DNA from 2 places in the Cytobacillus spartinae genome. Region 2 is predicted to be linked to the other one. Evidence: predicted binding sites of a transcription regulator. Region 2 holds the regulator's gene; the other holds the start of a gene.
The links. The regulator Rex, encoded in region 2, represses fermentation and respiration genes when NADH is low (regulators of the CRP and FNR family bind a similar motif). The targets are predictions, from matches to a motif close to TTGTGAAATATTTCACAA.

Region 1: a site for Rex is predicted at 4,658-4,675, ahead of ACFYKX_RS23665 (hemerythrin domain-containing protein). Genes of this name have one in related genera too.

The regions. Positions count from the first base shown of each region.
Region 1 covers NZ_JBIACK010000017.1:59,627-67,883, forward strand. The annotation lists gene ACFYKX_RS23645 (ATP-binding protein) at 1-668, shown strand, start outside; gene ACFYKX_RS23650 (DedA family protein) at 701-1,312, shown strand; gene ACFYKX_RS23655 (phosphotransferase enzyme family protein) at 1,573-2,568, opposite strand; gene ACFYKX_RS23660 (MFS transporter) at 2,724-3,956, shown strand; gene ACFYKX_RS23665 (hemerythrin domain-containing protein) at 3,990-4,517, opposite strand; gene ACFYKX_RS23670 (hypothetical protein) at 4,758-5,096, shown strand; gene ACFYKX_RS23675 (hypothetical protein) at 5,365-5,508, shown strand; gene ACFYKX_RS23680 (ferredoxin family protein) at 5,590-5,874, opposite strand; gene ACFYKX_RS23685 (FAD-dependent oxidoreductase) at 5,874-7,169, opposite strand; gene ACFYKX_RS23690 (electron transfer flavoprotein subunit alpha/FixB family protein) at 7,162-8,190, opposite strand; gene ACFYKX_RS23695 (electron transfer flavoprotein subunit beta/FixA family protein) at 8,230-8,257, opposite strand, start outside.
Region 2 covers NZ_JBIACK010000022.1:2,597-10,853, forward strand. The annotation lists gene tsaD (tRNA (adenosine(37)-N6)-threonylcarbamoyltransferase complex transferase subunit TsaD) at 1-1,014, shown strand, start outside; gene ACFYKX_RS25730 (ABC-F family ATP-binding cassette domain-containing protein) at 1,260-3,188, opposite strand; gene moaC (cyclic pyranopterin monophosphate synthase MoaC) at 3,386-3,880, shown strand; gene ACFYKX_RS25740 (redox-sensing transcriptional repressor Rex) at 3,911-4,567, shown strand; gene ACFYKX_RS25745 (twin-arginine translocase TatA/TatE family subunit) at 4,668-4,856, shown strand; gene tatC (twin-arginine translocase subunit TatC) at 4,969-5,715, shown strand; gene ACFYKX_RS25755 (EAL domain-containing protein) at 5,763-8,257, opposite strand, start outside; gene ACFYKX_RS25760 (ABC transporter substrate-binding protein) at 8,254-8,257, opposite strand, start outside.

The sequences.
Region 1 (8,257 bases), on a different contig from region 2:
CACAAAAACTAGAACTAGTTGGAACGTTAGCAGCTAGTACGGCACACGAAATCCGTAACCCCCTAACCGGCATAAAAGGGCTTGTTCAACTGTTAAGTGAAAAATATAAAAATCCAAATGACCAATTCTATTTTTCAGTGATAAACGATGAAATTAAACGAATTAATGAGATTGTTAGCGAGTTCTTAATCTTGGGTAAACCAACTGTGCAGAAGATGGAGATCATTGATTTAAGAACGATTATTCTCGAGCTACAGCCTCTCATTTCTTCAGAAGCAAATTTGTTTAATGTAAAATGGACATGCTCTATGCCTAAAACAGCAATTCATGTCGCTTGCACGAAAGATCAAATGAAACAAGTTATCCTTAATATTACGAAAAACGCTTTTGAATCAATGAGTGATGGAGGTAACCTGGATATAGAGCTTTCTGTAGATAAAGAGAATTGTCAGTTGATTATCACAGATACCGGAACTGGAATTCCTGATGAATTGTTAGAAAGTATCTTCAACCCGTTCTTCACTTCGAAGAAGACAGGGACTGGTTTAGGCCTTGTTGTTTGCAAACGAATCCTTCATTCTTTTAATGGAAAAATAGAGATCAAAAGTAAAGAGAATGTAGGTACAAAAGTGATCATTTCATTACCAATTGTAGAAATACTTAAGTAGTGCTTAACTAGTTGTGGAGTTGGAGGTTTTTTATGGACTGGATAACGGAATTCATGGAGCAGTATGGGTATATAGGAATCTTTCTAATGATGGCATTGGAAAACTTATTTCCTCCTATCCCTTCAGAAATCATCCTTCCTTTTGGAGGATTTCTAACTACATACTCAGATTTGACTGTAGTAGGCGTCATACTATCTGCAACAGCAGGCTCTTTAGCTGGTGCTGTCGCTCTCTTTGGAGTTGGTCTCCTTCTAGATGTTGAGCGCTTAGAAAAAATTATTGATCGCTGGGGACATATTCTTCGAGTAAAAAAGGAAGACATTCACAAAGCCGATTCTTGGTTTGATAAATACGGTTATTGGACGGTCCTTTTTTGTAGGATGATTCCGTTAATAAGAAGTCTCATATCGATTCCCGCTGGGATGTCTAATATGAAATTCTTTCTTTTCATCACCTTTACAACGATAGGGACCTTTATATGGAACATTATTCTTGTGTCATTAGGTGCAATGTTAGGGGAATCTTGGGAAGAAATTGAGCATTTTATAGGCGTGTATTCAAATATCACTTATGCAGTCCTCGCTATTGGATTCGCTTTATTTATTCTTTGGTACGTTTTTATAAAAAGAAAACAATACAAGTAAAAACGCTGGAGTCCCAGCGTTAAGACAGTAGACAAACTTGAAAACTTCGAGGTTGCCTACTGTCTATTTTTATTAAATAAAGTCCTACTCTGGATAACCGTTGATTTTCCGCTACGGGCGAACGCCCCCCGGAAAGAAAGCGCCTGGAGCGGAAATCAACCATTTCCCTCCGAAGTAAATAAAAAAGACAAAAAGTATCAAAGTCTCGATGCCTTTTGTCGACAATTTGAAACGCTGGAATCCCAGCGTTTTTTTATTGGTTATATAATATCAACAATAGTTTCTTTCTTCTCTATACGGCTACGAAATTCTTCTAATAACTGATTTATACGTTCATTTCTATCTTCCGGAGCGTATTTTTTATGAAAAACAGAATAAAGCAGTACATCCCTTAATTGCAAAAATAAAGGAAGATGCTCTTTCCAATCTGGAGGAAGTTTATTTTCTGTTTCATATCCTTTGATAAAAGAACTTAAGAAGATGCTAGAAAAAGCATTTCCTTCATTTTTTTCTGCATCTGGAAGGTGCCACAGCGCTGAATAGTATAAGGGGATGGCAATATCAGAAGCAAACCAGTGATGACAACAATCGTCGAAATCGAACACATGGATTTCTTCTCCATCAAAGAAGAAATTACCGGAATGTACATCTGTATGAATTAATCCATATATATCTTTATTTTTCGGTAAGGAACTTATTTTTTGAATGAGTTCTTTCGTATTCTGTATAATCAGCTGCTCATTGTTCGGTATATATTTTTCAATGTTGAGTAATTCTTCTTCATCCCAGTGCTCCCTAGCTGACACGTCACCTTCAGGCTTGTAATCCTTAGTTGCATGATGCATTTTTCCAATTGTTTTGCCCCAAGCATAAAATAAGGGAGGGTTAAAATGCTTATCATTACGGACCTTTACTGGAAAACCATCCGCTTTTGTGAATAAGCATCCAAAGAATAAACTATGATCACTAGCCATAGCCGACTCGACTAATTTTCCATTATTAGAAGTTAATACTTTAGGGACATTTACACCCTGATTATGTAAATAATTTACCCAATCTAATTCAGATAACAACTGATCTTCACTTCGATGAGAGCTGTGGGTAATTCTCAATATAAATGGGGTTTGGTCTTTAAACACTTCAAATACATAATTCTCAAAATCTCCGAGTTTTTTATTCTCTTCGTTTAAATTAAATTGCTGTAGAAAATACTGAAGAATTTCTTTTGTAAACACATTCTCTACTACTGCTTCCATACTCTCCCTCTTCTCTAATTCCATTATTTTCTATATATATTACATAATATAGCATATTTAATTAAAACAAAATCGTTTTGTTCCCGAGAGAATTGGAGTATTATAGCATTATCAAATTTTTAAAAATGAATGCTCTAGAAAGAAGGAAAAACATAATGAGTCAACCTGCTGTCGTCTCTAAAAACATCTCTAAAGAGCATGAGGGTACAGCCTACAAAATTCTGTTTATTATAGGTCTGTGCCATCTGCTTAACGATTCTATTCAAGCGGTAGTACCAGCGATGTTCCCGATACTTGAAAAGTCAATGGGCTTAACTTTTACGCAATTAGGGTTAATTGGATTTTCTTTAAATATTGTTTCATCCATTATGCAGCCAGTCATTGGAATCGTTACTGATAAGAAACCAATGCCTTATGCCTTGCCGATTGGATTAACTTTTACCTTATTCGGTGTTTTAGGTCTTTCTCTATCACCTAGCTTTGAATGGATCTTAATATCGGTCTTATTTATTGGCTTCGGTTCAGCCGTATTCCATCCAGAAGGTTCTAGAGTCGCCTACATGGCTGCTGGAACACGTAGGGGACTCGCTCAATCCATTTATCAAGTTGGGGGCAACTCTGGTCAAGCGTTAGCTCCTTTAATTACAGCTTTAATTCTTGTGCCATTAGGACAAATCGGAGCTGCTTGGTTTACCATCGTTGCAGCCCTTGCAGTTAGTCTCTTAATCTATATTGCCAACTGGTATTCTAGGAAATTGAGCTTTGATCATGCCCTTCTAAAGGGAAAGAGCAAAGTTACAACTAATCCAAAAGGAATTTCGAAAATTATTATTTTTTATCTTTTTCTAATTTTATTCTTAATATTTGCTCGTTCCTGGTATATTTCAGGGATTACGAACTACTATGCTTTTTATGCTATAGACACATACTCCTTCTCTATACAAAAAGCCCAAGTATATTTGTTTGCCTTTTTAGTCGCAGGTGCAGTTGGAACCTTCTTTGGAGGCCCTTTAGCCGATCGATTTGGAAAAAAGAATGTTATCTTTCTATCTATGATTAGTACAGCACCACTTTCTATCGCTATTCCTTTTGTACCTCCAACAGTTGCATTTATCTTGCTTGCGCTAACTGGTTTCATTCTCATGTCTAGCTTCTCAGTAACAGTCGTTTATGCACAAGAGCTAGTACCAGGAAAGATCGGGACCATGGCTGGGTTAACTGTAGGATTGGCTTTCGGAATGGGGGCTCTAGGTTCAGTTGTGTTAGGTTACTTAGCCGATTTAATCGGCCTTCCTTTAACCATTATATTAACCGGGTTTCTCCCACTATTAGGATTAATCACGCTGTTATTACCTTCTGATAAAAGAATAGCTGAAATACATTCATAAAAAATAGGGATGAATGGGAAGCCCCATTCATCCTTATTTGATTTCATTAATTCTAATAAAAAGGTCTTCCTTTTCTTCTACTTTTAAAAGCTTTTCGGCCATCGGAAATAAGATGTTTTCTTCTTTAGCGAAGTGGTCAACCAATATATAGTAAGCATTTTTTATTACATGTGAATATTTAATGATTTCTTCATTGGTAAACTCACTTTTGTTGTTTGTTGCCTTCAAAAAGGTTCCTATACACTCCTTCGCCTGGTCATGTTCATACTCCATGACAGCAATTGGCCCCATTTCCTTCCCAATATACGTTTCCATCATTGGGAATAGAACACCCTCTTCCCTTTCAGAGTGAGGTTCTAACTCGTGAAAAAATGCCTTTACTTGATCAATTAAGCTAGTGAAAGCTTCTTCTCTTTCATCGTTAGCATCTATTCTGTTACATGTGAACAAAAGGTTTTCTAATTGCTTTAGTAGTGATGGATGTTCTTCCTTAAGTTGACGTAACCCTTTACTTAATTCAATATCTTGATTTCCAATCATAGAACTCATACAACCTTGCATAATAACTACTCCTTTCGGTTACCTTCTAGCTACAGTATATATCGCTTAGGCAAAAGGAGTTGTGATTCCAATCACAGATACAAACATAAATACTTTTTTCCGGTTAGTTATCAAATTAATTAGAAACTATCTATACAATTTTCTAAAAATTTTAACAATTACACAGGTAATTTTTCCAGAACCATCATATAATAAATAGTAAGAAATATTTTATAAGTGTTTTATACAAGGAGGGAGAAAATGTATTATCCAAACTATACTGAATTTTATCAAAAGGCTCTAATTCCAATTGGGGTGAATGATCACAGTTCATTATTAAAATGGTCAAATGACGATACGGAAGTCTCACACTGGTTAATTGCACTAGAAGGTCATCCTAAAGATAAAAGCGAGTACTATACTTGGAAAGTCATTGTTTTCGCTACAGATCGGAACGGGAACTTCAGAGGGAGAAAACCTTGTTATACCTCCATTATGTTTGAGTGCTTCCATAAAGCTTACGATGCAGTTAAAGAGATAGAGACTCAAGGTAGAAGTGATGTTTTATACTCCTCCAATTTCCAAGAAAGAATCAGCTAAATTATCCCCTTAATAAACTCCTGGCTTTTCTTCTTTTTACATTCATTTGTGAAATCCCATACATATAGTGGAATACCAACAAATTCATATTAAATTCGACATCAGTTAACTGAAACCTGAAATTAATTTCTTTTACACTTTCTATTAGGACAGCCCCATTAAGGGAGTATTTATTTTCTTTAAAATTAACTAGTTTTCGCTTTAAAAACAGGCAGGAATACAAGCCATTTTTATTCGCATTTATAGAATATATTGAGGTGATTTAAAAATGGGGTTAGACTGCTGTGAAATGTTAAGTAGAGACGTCCGACGTTTAGAACGCCAGGTTCAGAGGTTAGAAAGGCTAGTTGAGCGCCTAGAAAGACAAGTACAAGCATTAGAACAGGAAACAGGTGATACGAAAAACCAGTAACAAAAGTTACTGGCTTCTTGTTAAACCGTTAAACCCTATTTAGAAAGCACCCAAAACTCATGGGTGCTTATTGTGTTCTAGTTAAGCCAACCGAAACACAATCCCATGACCACCCTTTGGATATTCCCACTTAATATTTTGATAAGGGCATCCAATTCGGCAGCTTCCACATTCGTGGCAACCCTCATATCCCACTTGCATCCTCGTTCCTTCCCACTTATAAACTTCCGCTGGACAGAAAACAGTGCATATCTTATCAGGGCATTTTGTCATACAAATATCATGATCCAACACAGTCAAATGGGACTTTGTATCGCATTTAAAGCGAAGTAGATACTGCTTTTCTTCGATGTTTTTTGTAGACATTATTTCACCGCCTTCCATGCACGATATATATCCTGAATCACCTTAAAGGTACCTTTCTCACTAGTTACACTACGCATAATTTGTTTTTGCTTTTCCCGTTTAGGTGTTCCATCAACAGTGAAGAACTTACTAGCAGCCTTATTCATCATTGGTACATAATCTTTAAAATATTGTGGGTAGTGTTCAAATGTGTGTGCTGCATCTTTGTACTTCTCTAGGTCTTTCATAATAAAACTATTATATAGTGCTTCACGGTAACTATTTAAGCTAGCTTCACTAAAGTCTTGGCGTTCCTTTGCTCTTATGACAGCTTCTGCAGCCATTTTTCCAGAAGACATGGCCATATTAGAGCCTTCTCTGTGAATGGCATTAACTAATTGTGCAGCATCACCGACAACGAGAACTCCGTTTCCTGCAACCTTAGGGACGGAATTGTAGCCACCCTCCGGAATTAAATGAGCTAAGTATTCTGCGGATTCTCCTCCAGCGAGTAACGGTTTAACCATAGGATGGTTTTTTAGGTAGTCTAAAAGGTCGTAAGGCTTTAACTTCGCTTTTATCATACTTGAAAGCGTTGTGCCCACACCGATATTCACACTCTCTTTATTTGTATAGATGAAAGCGGTTCCAAGATTACCTTTAGTAGAATCACCAAATATTTCAATGGTGCACCCTTGATTATCCTCTACATTAAATCGGTCATTAATCTTCTCTTTTGAGAGATTAATAACTTCCATAACAGTTAAAGCCACTTCATCTGGTCTGAACTCCTTATGGAATCCTAACTGCTTCGCTAGTAGCGAGTTAACACCATCAGCTAACACAACCACATCGGCGTACACATCACCATCTGGGCGGTCCGTACGTACTCCAATTACCTTCCCATTTTCAACTATGCATTCTAGCGCAACAGTTTCATTAATGAGTAGGACACCTTCTTCAACCCCTTTTTGGGCAAACCACTGATCAAACGGTGCACGTAAAACGGTAAAGTTATTATAAGGTTCGACACCCCACTCCAGCCCTTTGTAGCCGAAAGTGACCGTCGATTCTTTATCCATCATCCAAAAGCGCTGTTCAATGACAGGTCTTTCTAGCGGAGCTTCCTTCCAAAATTCCGGAATAATCTCCTCCATTTGTTTTCGATATAAAACGCCACCCATTACATTCTTACTTCCTGGATATTCTCCTCTTTCAATTTGCAATACCTTCAATCCATGCTTAGCGCATGTGTATGCGCAAGAAGTACCTGCTGGCCCTGCTCCAACGACGATTACATCAAACTTTTCAGGCATAGCTAATCTCACCGCCTTCTTCTTTACGGATTTCCTTGAATTGTTGAATCAGCTTTGGAACAATTTCCAGCGCGTCTCCTACTATTCCATACGTAGCTACATCAAAAATGGGAGCGTTAGGATCTTTATTTATCGCAATGATAAATTCTGAGTTCTTCATCCCAACGACATGTTGAATCGCCCCTGATATACCGATTGCAAAATAGATTTTGGGCGTTACCGTTTCTCCAGTCTGACCAATTTGCATTTCATGTGGGAGCCAACCGGCTTCGACGACATCTCTCGTACCTCCGACACTAGCCCCTATTGTATTTGCAAGTTCATGAATGAGCTCAAACTTTTGTGCATCACCCATTCCTTTTCCTCCACAAACAATAACATGAGCATCTGCTAAACTAGCTTTTTTTGTTACATCCTTCACAATTTTCAACACTTTTGTGCGCATATCTTCTTCTTTTAAAGGAATTTCTTCTTCCATTACTTTCCCTTGTCTATTTGCATCTGGTTCAAGTGCTTTCATGACCTTAGGACGAACTGTCGCCATTTGAGGACGATGTTTTTTGCAAAGGATTGTAGCCATAATATTACCGCCAAATGCAGGTCGACTTGCTTCGAGTAGTCTTTTTTCTAAATCTACATCAAGCATTGTCGTATCAGCCGTTAATCCTGTACTTAAGTCGGTTGCCACAGCACTAGCTAGATCCTTTCCATTTGGTGTCGCACCATATAAGAAGATTTCAGGCTTATACTTCTCAGCTAGATGGATGACACCCTTCATATATGACTCTGTACGGTAGTCTTTTAAAACAGGATGGTCAATCACATATACCTCATCCGCTCCATATTCGATGACTTTAGAGCATAATTCTTTCACTCCGTCACCCAAAAGGACTCCTGCAAGTGCTACATCTAGTTTATCCGCTAATTTTCTCCCTGCACCAAGTAATTCAAGAGACACTCCCTCTATTTCACCCTCATTTTGTTCCATGAATACCCACACTCCTCGGTATTCTTCCATCATCCTAGTCCCCCCACTCTAAAAATGTTTTATTCATGTTTATCACTTCACATAAAAGAGTTCCTTTTTA
Region 2 (8,257 bases):
CAATTTATTCTAGGTATTGAGACAAGCTGTGATGAGACAGCTGTCGCTATTATAAAAAATGGACGAGAGATTATTGCAAATGTGGTCGCATCTCAAATTGAGAGCCATAAAAGGTTCGGGGGAGTTGTTCCAGAGATTGCATCGCGTCACCATGTTGAACAGATGACAATTGTATTAGAAGAGGCAATGGAACAAGCAAAATTAAATTTCACTGACATTGATGCCATAGCAGTCACAGAAGGACCTGGTTTAGTTGGAGCATTGTTAATCGGAGTAAATGCGGCTAAAGCTATAGCATTTGCGAAAAATATCCCTCTTATTGGTGTGCATCACATTGCAGGTCATATTTACGCCAATCGCATCATTACAGAAATGGAGTTTCCATTATTGGCCCTCGTTGTATCGGGTGGACATACAGAACTTGTATATATGAAAGAACATGGCCATTTTGAAGTAATCGGAGAAACTCGAGATGATGCTGCAGGAGAAGCCTATGACAAGGTTGCACGAGTATTGAATCTCCCTTATCCAGGAGGTCCCCATATTGATCGACTTGCTCAAGAGGGGAAACCAACGATTGATTTACCTAGAGCATGGTTGGAAGAAGGATCCTATGATTTTAGTTTTAGTGGTCTAAAGTCTGCCGTCATAAATACTGTGCATAATGCTGAACAAAGAGGGGAAAAGATTGCTCCTGAGGAATTAGCTGCAAGTTTTCAACAGAGTGTGATTGATGTTTTAGTTACAAAAACCATTCAAGCAACAAAAGAGTTTGATGTAAAACAGGTTGTGCTAGCTGGTGGTGTTGCTGCAAACAAAGGATTAAGAGCAACACTAGAAGAAAAGTTTGAGCAAATTGAAGGGGTAACTCTTACAATTCCTCCACTTTATCTTTGTACAGATAACGCTGCCATGATTGCTGCGGCAGGAAGTGTTTTATTTGAAAAAGGTCAAAGAGCCAATCTTGCCTTGAATGCAAATCCGGGATTAGATTTAGCTATCCACAACAATTAAACAGAGTAGGTGAAAGTCCCCAAATGGAATGGGGGCTTTTTTTGTTGATAACTACTATATTCAATAAATATTTAGTGGATAATGTGGATAAAACATACCTTTTCTGTGGATTATGTGGAAAAGTGTGTGGAAAGCCTATAATTATGTATTAAGTTTGTGGATATAGTTGGGGATAAATAAAAACCGGGATAGCAATAAACTCCCGGTTCTAATTACATAGTGATTTTGATTAAGACTTTGAAAAACTATTCCTCAGCTAACTCCGTCCATTCCTCCATTAACTGATCCAGCTTTTCTTTTGCGTTTTCATTTTTTTGATTAATTTCTAATACTTTCTCATGGTCTTGAAAAACTTCCGGTTGGCATAGTAATTCTTCATATTGCTCAATTTCAACCTCAAGATTAGCGATTAAATCTTCTAATTCCTCTATACGTCTTTTACGCTGTCTTTCCAGTTTTTTTGCTTCTTTATCTTGTTGGTAATTTGTTTTTTCTAGACTATGAGAAGCGGAAGAAGAATTAAGAGAATTGGCTTTACTTTCTAATGCCTTTAGTTCTTCCTGTTCTAGCTTTTTCTCAATGTAGTAATCATAGTCACCTAAGAATTCTGCTACTTTATTATTGCTTAGTTCAAGAACCTTTGTTGCAATTCGGTTAATAAAATAACGGTCGTGAGATACAAATAGAATTGTTCCGGGGTAGTCAATCAATGCATTTTCTAGTATCTCTTTGCTATCTAAATCTAGATGGTTGGTTGGCTCGTCCAATATTAAGAAATTTGCCTTTTGCATCATAAGTTTGGCCAATGCTAATCTAGCTTTTTCTCCACCACTTAAGGATGAAACAATTTTTAATACATCATCGCCTGAAAATAAAAAGTTACCTAGGATGGTTCGAATATCTTTTTCATTTTTTAGTGGATAGTCATCCCACAGTTCATTTAGTACCCTTTTATTAGAGGTGAGTTTAGCCTGTTCTTGGTCATAGTAACCTATTCCTACATTTGAACCATAATGGATTTCACCAGAAATTGAGGGAAGTGTCTCAACAATGGTTTTTAAAAGAGTTGATTTTCCAACCCCATTTGGTCCAACTAGAGCGATGCTTTCTCCCCTTGTTAGACGGAAAGAGATTTGTTCGGATACTTTTTCACCGTTGTATCCGATAGCAAGATCCTCAACTTTAAGTACATCATTGCCACTTTGTCTTTCGATTTCAAAAGAAAAGTTGGCTGACTTTTCATCGCCGAGAGGTTTATCCATTAATTGCATTTTTTCGAGCTTTTTGCGTCGACTTTGAGCTCTTTTAGTTGTTGAAGCTCGTGCAAGGTTTCGTTGAATAAAATCCTGAAGCTTTGCTACTTCTTCTTGTTGCTTTTCATATTGTTTCATATCACGTTCATAATTCTCTGCTTTTTGGTCAAGGTAAGCACTATAGTTTCCAGTAAACTTTGTAATTTGCTTACGGGATATCTCGTATACTTGATTGACGACTTTGTCTAGGAAATATCGGTCATGGGAAACAATTAAAATGGCTCCATGATATCCTTGTAAATACTGCTCAAGCCAGGAAAGCGTATCGATATCTAAATGGTTTGTCGGCTCGTCTAAGATTAGAATATCAGGCTTTTTTAATAGCAGCTTACCTAGAGCTAATCTTGTCTTTTGCCCACCGCTTAAGCTATCTATTTTAGTCGAGTAATCAAAGGAATGGAAGTTAAGTCCGTGAAGAACAGAACGAATATCTGATTCGTACTGATAACCACCATTTTCTTTAAATTGAACTTGCAATAGATCGTACTCTTTTAGAATCCGTTCGTATTCACTCGACTGAAAGGAAGAAGGGTCAGACATGGCTTCTTCGAGTTTACGGAGTTCTTTCTCTTGGCGTCTAAGGTTTTCAAATACAGTAAGCATTTCATCCCAAATGGAGAGACCTGACTCTAAACCGGTATTTTGAGCAAGATAACCAATGGTTACCTCTTTTGGCTTAATAATGTCCCCGCTGTCTTTAGACATATGCCCAGCAATGATTTTAAGTAGAGTTGATTTCCCCGCTCCATTCCTACCTACTAAAGCAATTCGGTCACGCGTTTGCACTTCTAGCTTTATATTCGTTAAAATAGGGTCAGCACCGTATGATTTTGATAATTGGTTCACTTGCAGTAATATCATAACTTTCACCTCTATATTTCTAGAGTTAGTTTAACGTAATAAAAGGAGTAGAGCAATAAAAGTAAATGAAAGGAATCGAATTCCTGTTAACTATCAATATTACGCAAAGCCGTAGTAAACTTTTATTGTGAAGGATAGTACAATCTTTACTTACAGAATGGGTAAAATAGTGTATGATTTGAGTGAGGTGTTGTAAGATGGGGGAATTTACCCACTTTAATAATGAAGGTAGAGCGAAAATGGTCGATGTGAGTGATAAAGTAGAGACAGTTCGAACGGCCATTGCTAACTCTAGTATAACGGTAAATAAAGAGATTTACGATCGAATTACCAATAATGAGATGAAAAAAGGAGATGTTCTAGCTGTAGCGCAAGTGGCTGGAATTATGGCATGTAAAAAAACATCAGAGATTATCCCAATGTGCCACCCTATTCCTTTGACTGGGATTGACATTTCATTCACATGGGAACAAGAAGAGGATCAATACACCCTTTTCATAGCAGCTTCTGTAAAGACAAAAGGGAACACGGGTGTGGAAATGGAAGCGCTAACAGCAGCATCTGCTTGTGCTTTGACTGTATATGATATGTGTAAGGCTGTAGATAAAGGAATGGTGATAGGTAAAACCTATCTAGTTGAAAAAACTGGCGGTAAAAATGGGGATTTTAAAAGAGAAGATAGATTAAAATAAGCCAATTAAAATACGGGCGGGGGATTTCGGATGAATAATGAAACAATGAAGATTCCGCAAGCAACGGCAAAGCGGTTACCTCTATATTATCGATTTTTAAAAAACCTTCACTCATCAGGAAAACAAAGAGTTTCTTCTGCTGAGTTAAGTGAAGCGGTGAAAGTAGATTCAGCAACAATCCGAAGGGATTTTTCGTATTTTGGAGCTTTAGGGAAAAAGGGTTATGGATACAATGTAAATTATCTACTATCTTTCTTCCGAAAAACGCTAGATCAAGATGAGTTAACGAAAGTAGCATTAATCGGTGTAGGTAACTTAGGTACAGCATTTTTAAATTACAATTTCTTAAAGAATAATAATACAAAAATTGAAGTCGCTTTTGACGTTGACCACGGTAAAGTAGGTACTAGTATAGGCGATGTTCCTATTCACCATATGGATGATTTAGAGAAGGTAATCGAGAAGGAAGATGTTCAAGTGGCTATTCTGACGGTTCCATCGACGTTTGCCCAGTCCATTACAGATCGTCTTGTACAAGTTAATGTAAAGGGAATATTAAACTTCACACCGGCAAGGTTAACAGTACCATCTTTCATTAGGGTCCATCATATTGATTTAGCTGTTGAATTGCAATCACTTGTTTATTTTCTGAAGCACTATGGCGTTGAAGCCGAGGATAGTGAATAAAATCACGAAAATCTAGTAAAGTGCAAAAAGAATTAACCAATATAAAATAGTTGAAGATAGTAATAAATCCGTTATGATAGAATGAGGGAGGTGAGGCAGGATGATGAATATCGGTATGGGAAGCCTCATACTTATTGTGTTCGTTGCTTTATTAATATTTGGTCCTAAGAAGTTACCTGAGCTAGGTAAAGCAGCAGGGAACACTTTACGTGAATTTAAAAACGCTACTAAAGGTTTAGCAGATGATGATGACGATACAAAAAAAGAAAATAAGAGCGACACAAATTAAATTTTTATACAAATAAAGGTGAGCTTAATTCCAGATTTTCATAAGTTTTATCCTTTATTAATTTATATGTACGGTGAATACTTATTTTTATGTGATGTTAGGATGAAATACAATGAGTCATAAAGATATGACGATGTTTGAACATATTGGCGAGTTAAGAAAACGGCTTGTTATTTCGGTCGTTTTCTTCTTCGTTGCAACAATTGCAAGTTTCTTTATTGCGGAGCCGTTAATCGTCTATTTGCAGAAAGCTGATGAAGCAAAAGAACTTACGATGAATGCGTTTCGTCTGACAGATCCAATCAAGATTTATATGCAATTTGCTTTTCTGATTGCATTTGTTATGACTTCACCCTTTCTTTTATATCAATTATGGGCTTTTATAAGTCCCGGCTTGTATGAAAAAGAGAGGAAAGTGACGCTAAGCTACATTCCAATATCCGTTATTCTATTTATTAGTGGTATTGCTTTTTCTTATTTTATTTTGTTTCCATTTGTCGTCGAATTCATGACGAGAATCGCAAACCGATTAGATATTAATCAGGTAATTGGAATTAATGAGTACTTTCAATTCCTATTCCAATTGACGATTCCATTTGGATTACTGTTTCAGCTACCCGTTATTATCATGTTTTTAACGCGATTAGGAATTGTGACACCTATGTACTTGGCAAAGGTTCGAAAATACGCTTACTTTATTCTGATTGTCATAGCAGCATTTATTACGCCACCTGAGCTTTTATCTCATATGATGGTTACAGTGCCGCTACTAATCCTGTACGAAGTGAGTATATTAATTTCGAGATTTGCTTATAAAAAAGCCCAGCAGGCTGAACAGATTTTAGAAGAGGAAATATAAACAATAAAGGCCATCAGAAGTAAAATTCTGATGGCCACTTTAATGTGTTAACTTATCTCTGTCGGTTGTTTAGCCCACTTAATCGCTCGAACTTGAATCTCGCCAATTTTCTCTTCTAGTTCTTCAGGGGGAAGGGGATGTCCAAAGAAATAACCTTGTATTTCAGTACAGTTATTTTTTTGTAAAATCACTACTTGATCCTCTTCCTCTACGCCTTCTGCAATAACTAGTAGGTTTAAATTTTGTGCCATTGTAATGATGGTCGAAACAATCGCAGCATTTGCCTGATTGCTTGCAATATCTTTTACAAAGGAACGATCAATCTTTAGACGGTCGATAGGTAGTACCTTTAGATAGTTGAGAGAGCTGTATCCAGTTCCAAAATCATCAATGCTTATTTTAATTCCAAGTTTTTTCAAATCATTTAGAACCGGAATCGCCTGTTTCACATCTATTGTCATGCTCTCCGTAATTTCTAGTTCTAGTAAATGCGGCTCAAGCCCGGTTTCTTCTAGGACAGAAGCAACCATATTGATAAGATTTGATTGTAAAAATTGCCTAGTAGATAAGTTCACAGATATAGACAAAGTAGGGAGACCATTGTTCTTCCATTCTGTCACTTGCTTACAAGCAGTTCTTAAAACAAATTCTCCAATCGGAACAATTAATCCGGTTTCCTCCGCTATTGGAATAAACTTTCCTGGTGAGATAAGTCCTTTTTCTGGATGGTTCCAACGAATGAGAGCCTCAACGCCTGTTAATTCTCCTGTTTGAACGTTAACCTTCGGCTGATAATATACCATGAACTCATTACGCTCAATGGCCTTTCGAAGATCATTTTCAAATACTAGTTCTTCGTAGGTTAGATCTTCAACAATAGGTGAATACAAGGAAAACGTATTCCCGAGTTCTTTAACCCTAAACATAGCGAAATTTGCATGTTTAATCAATGACTCCACATCTTCGCCATCTGTTGGGTATAAGGAGATCCCAATACTTGCTGTGGTAAGGATTTCATACCCGTTTATGATAATGGGCTTATTGATGGTTTGAACGATTTTTTCAGCGACTTGGATAGCGTCCTTGCCTTCACTGATGGCAGGTAAAAGAATGAGAAACTCATCTCCTCCTATCTTTGCGACAATGTCATCAGGACCGATACAGTCACGAATTTGTCCCCCAACGTTTTTTAAAAGTAAATCCCCAAAATCATGTCCTAGAGAGTCATTAACCTTCTTAAATCGATCCAAATCGAGAAACAACACGGCAAGTAAGGATGATTCTTCTTCGTTGTTTTTCTTCTGAATTGCTTGTCCGACCTTTTCTTTGAAAAAACGAAAATTTGGAAGCTGCGTAATATAATCATGATAGGCAGAATGATGTAAAGATTCATAGGCAAAAATTAAATCCAATGAGAGAGCAATTTGGTTCGTGAAAACGGAGAGAGACTGTACCATTGAATCACTGAAATAATTCTCCTTCATGCTCCCTAGATTTAATGTACCTATGGGTTTTTCCTTACTAGTCAATGGAATGATGAGTGAAGACCTGATGTTTGGTTCTACAAAGATACCTTTAAGTTCACTAAAGCCCATATGGTTCTGGATAAATGGAACATCACTGTTCATCACGTTTTGCAAAACATTATTAGTTAACGAAGAAGTCTGTATGTCACTATTCTTTAAAAAATATAACCTACCGCCATCTTTCAATTGTTGGTCAACTAAACTAATAGAGGTTGCTTCGATTTTCATAAAATCTTGGATTTCTTTTAAGATTACGAGTAAGACCTCTTCACGGAGAATATCTTTCTTTATCACGGATTGTGCAATTTTTCTATTGGTTTCAAGCATGTTTATATTTTCAGTAAGGCTTTTCGTTGCTTTATCAATTTCGGTTTGCAGAGTGGCCTCGTTGGCTTCTATTCTTTTTGCCATCTTGTTAAACATATGTGATAACGATTTCGCTTCATTGGTTCCTTCCTCGATCACGCGAACCTTTCTTTTTCCGTCAATCAAGTTCTGAGATGCTTTCATCAAACTGACCAAAGGGGAAGAAATACGCTTGCTAATAAAAGACGACACAAACATAGCGAGAACTGAGACTAAAAGAGATATAAAAACGGTATAGGTTATGATTGAAAAAAGTTGTTTATTCAGTTCATCGGTTTTTAAAGCAATTTCAATTTCTCCTAAGTTTGAATTAAAATACTCAAGAGGTACTTTTTCAACCAATACTTTGTCTTCTTCTAGTGTGTCTCCTTTTTGATTTACAATGGTTCCATGTTTATCTTTTACAATGACGTATTGAATGTTCGGTTGGTCTAGCAAAGAATATACCAACGGCGTAATTAACGTATAATTTTCCTCTAACATAGAAAGGGCAATGGCTGAATTTAATGTATTAGCTGCTGTCTGCCCTTCATTACGTAAAGCACTTTCAATATGCGCTTTTTCTTTCCAAATATAAGTCACACTTAATGAGGCAATACCAGCAAGTAAAATAATGTTTGTGGATAACCAAATTTTAAACGCGATACTAT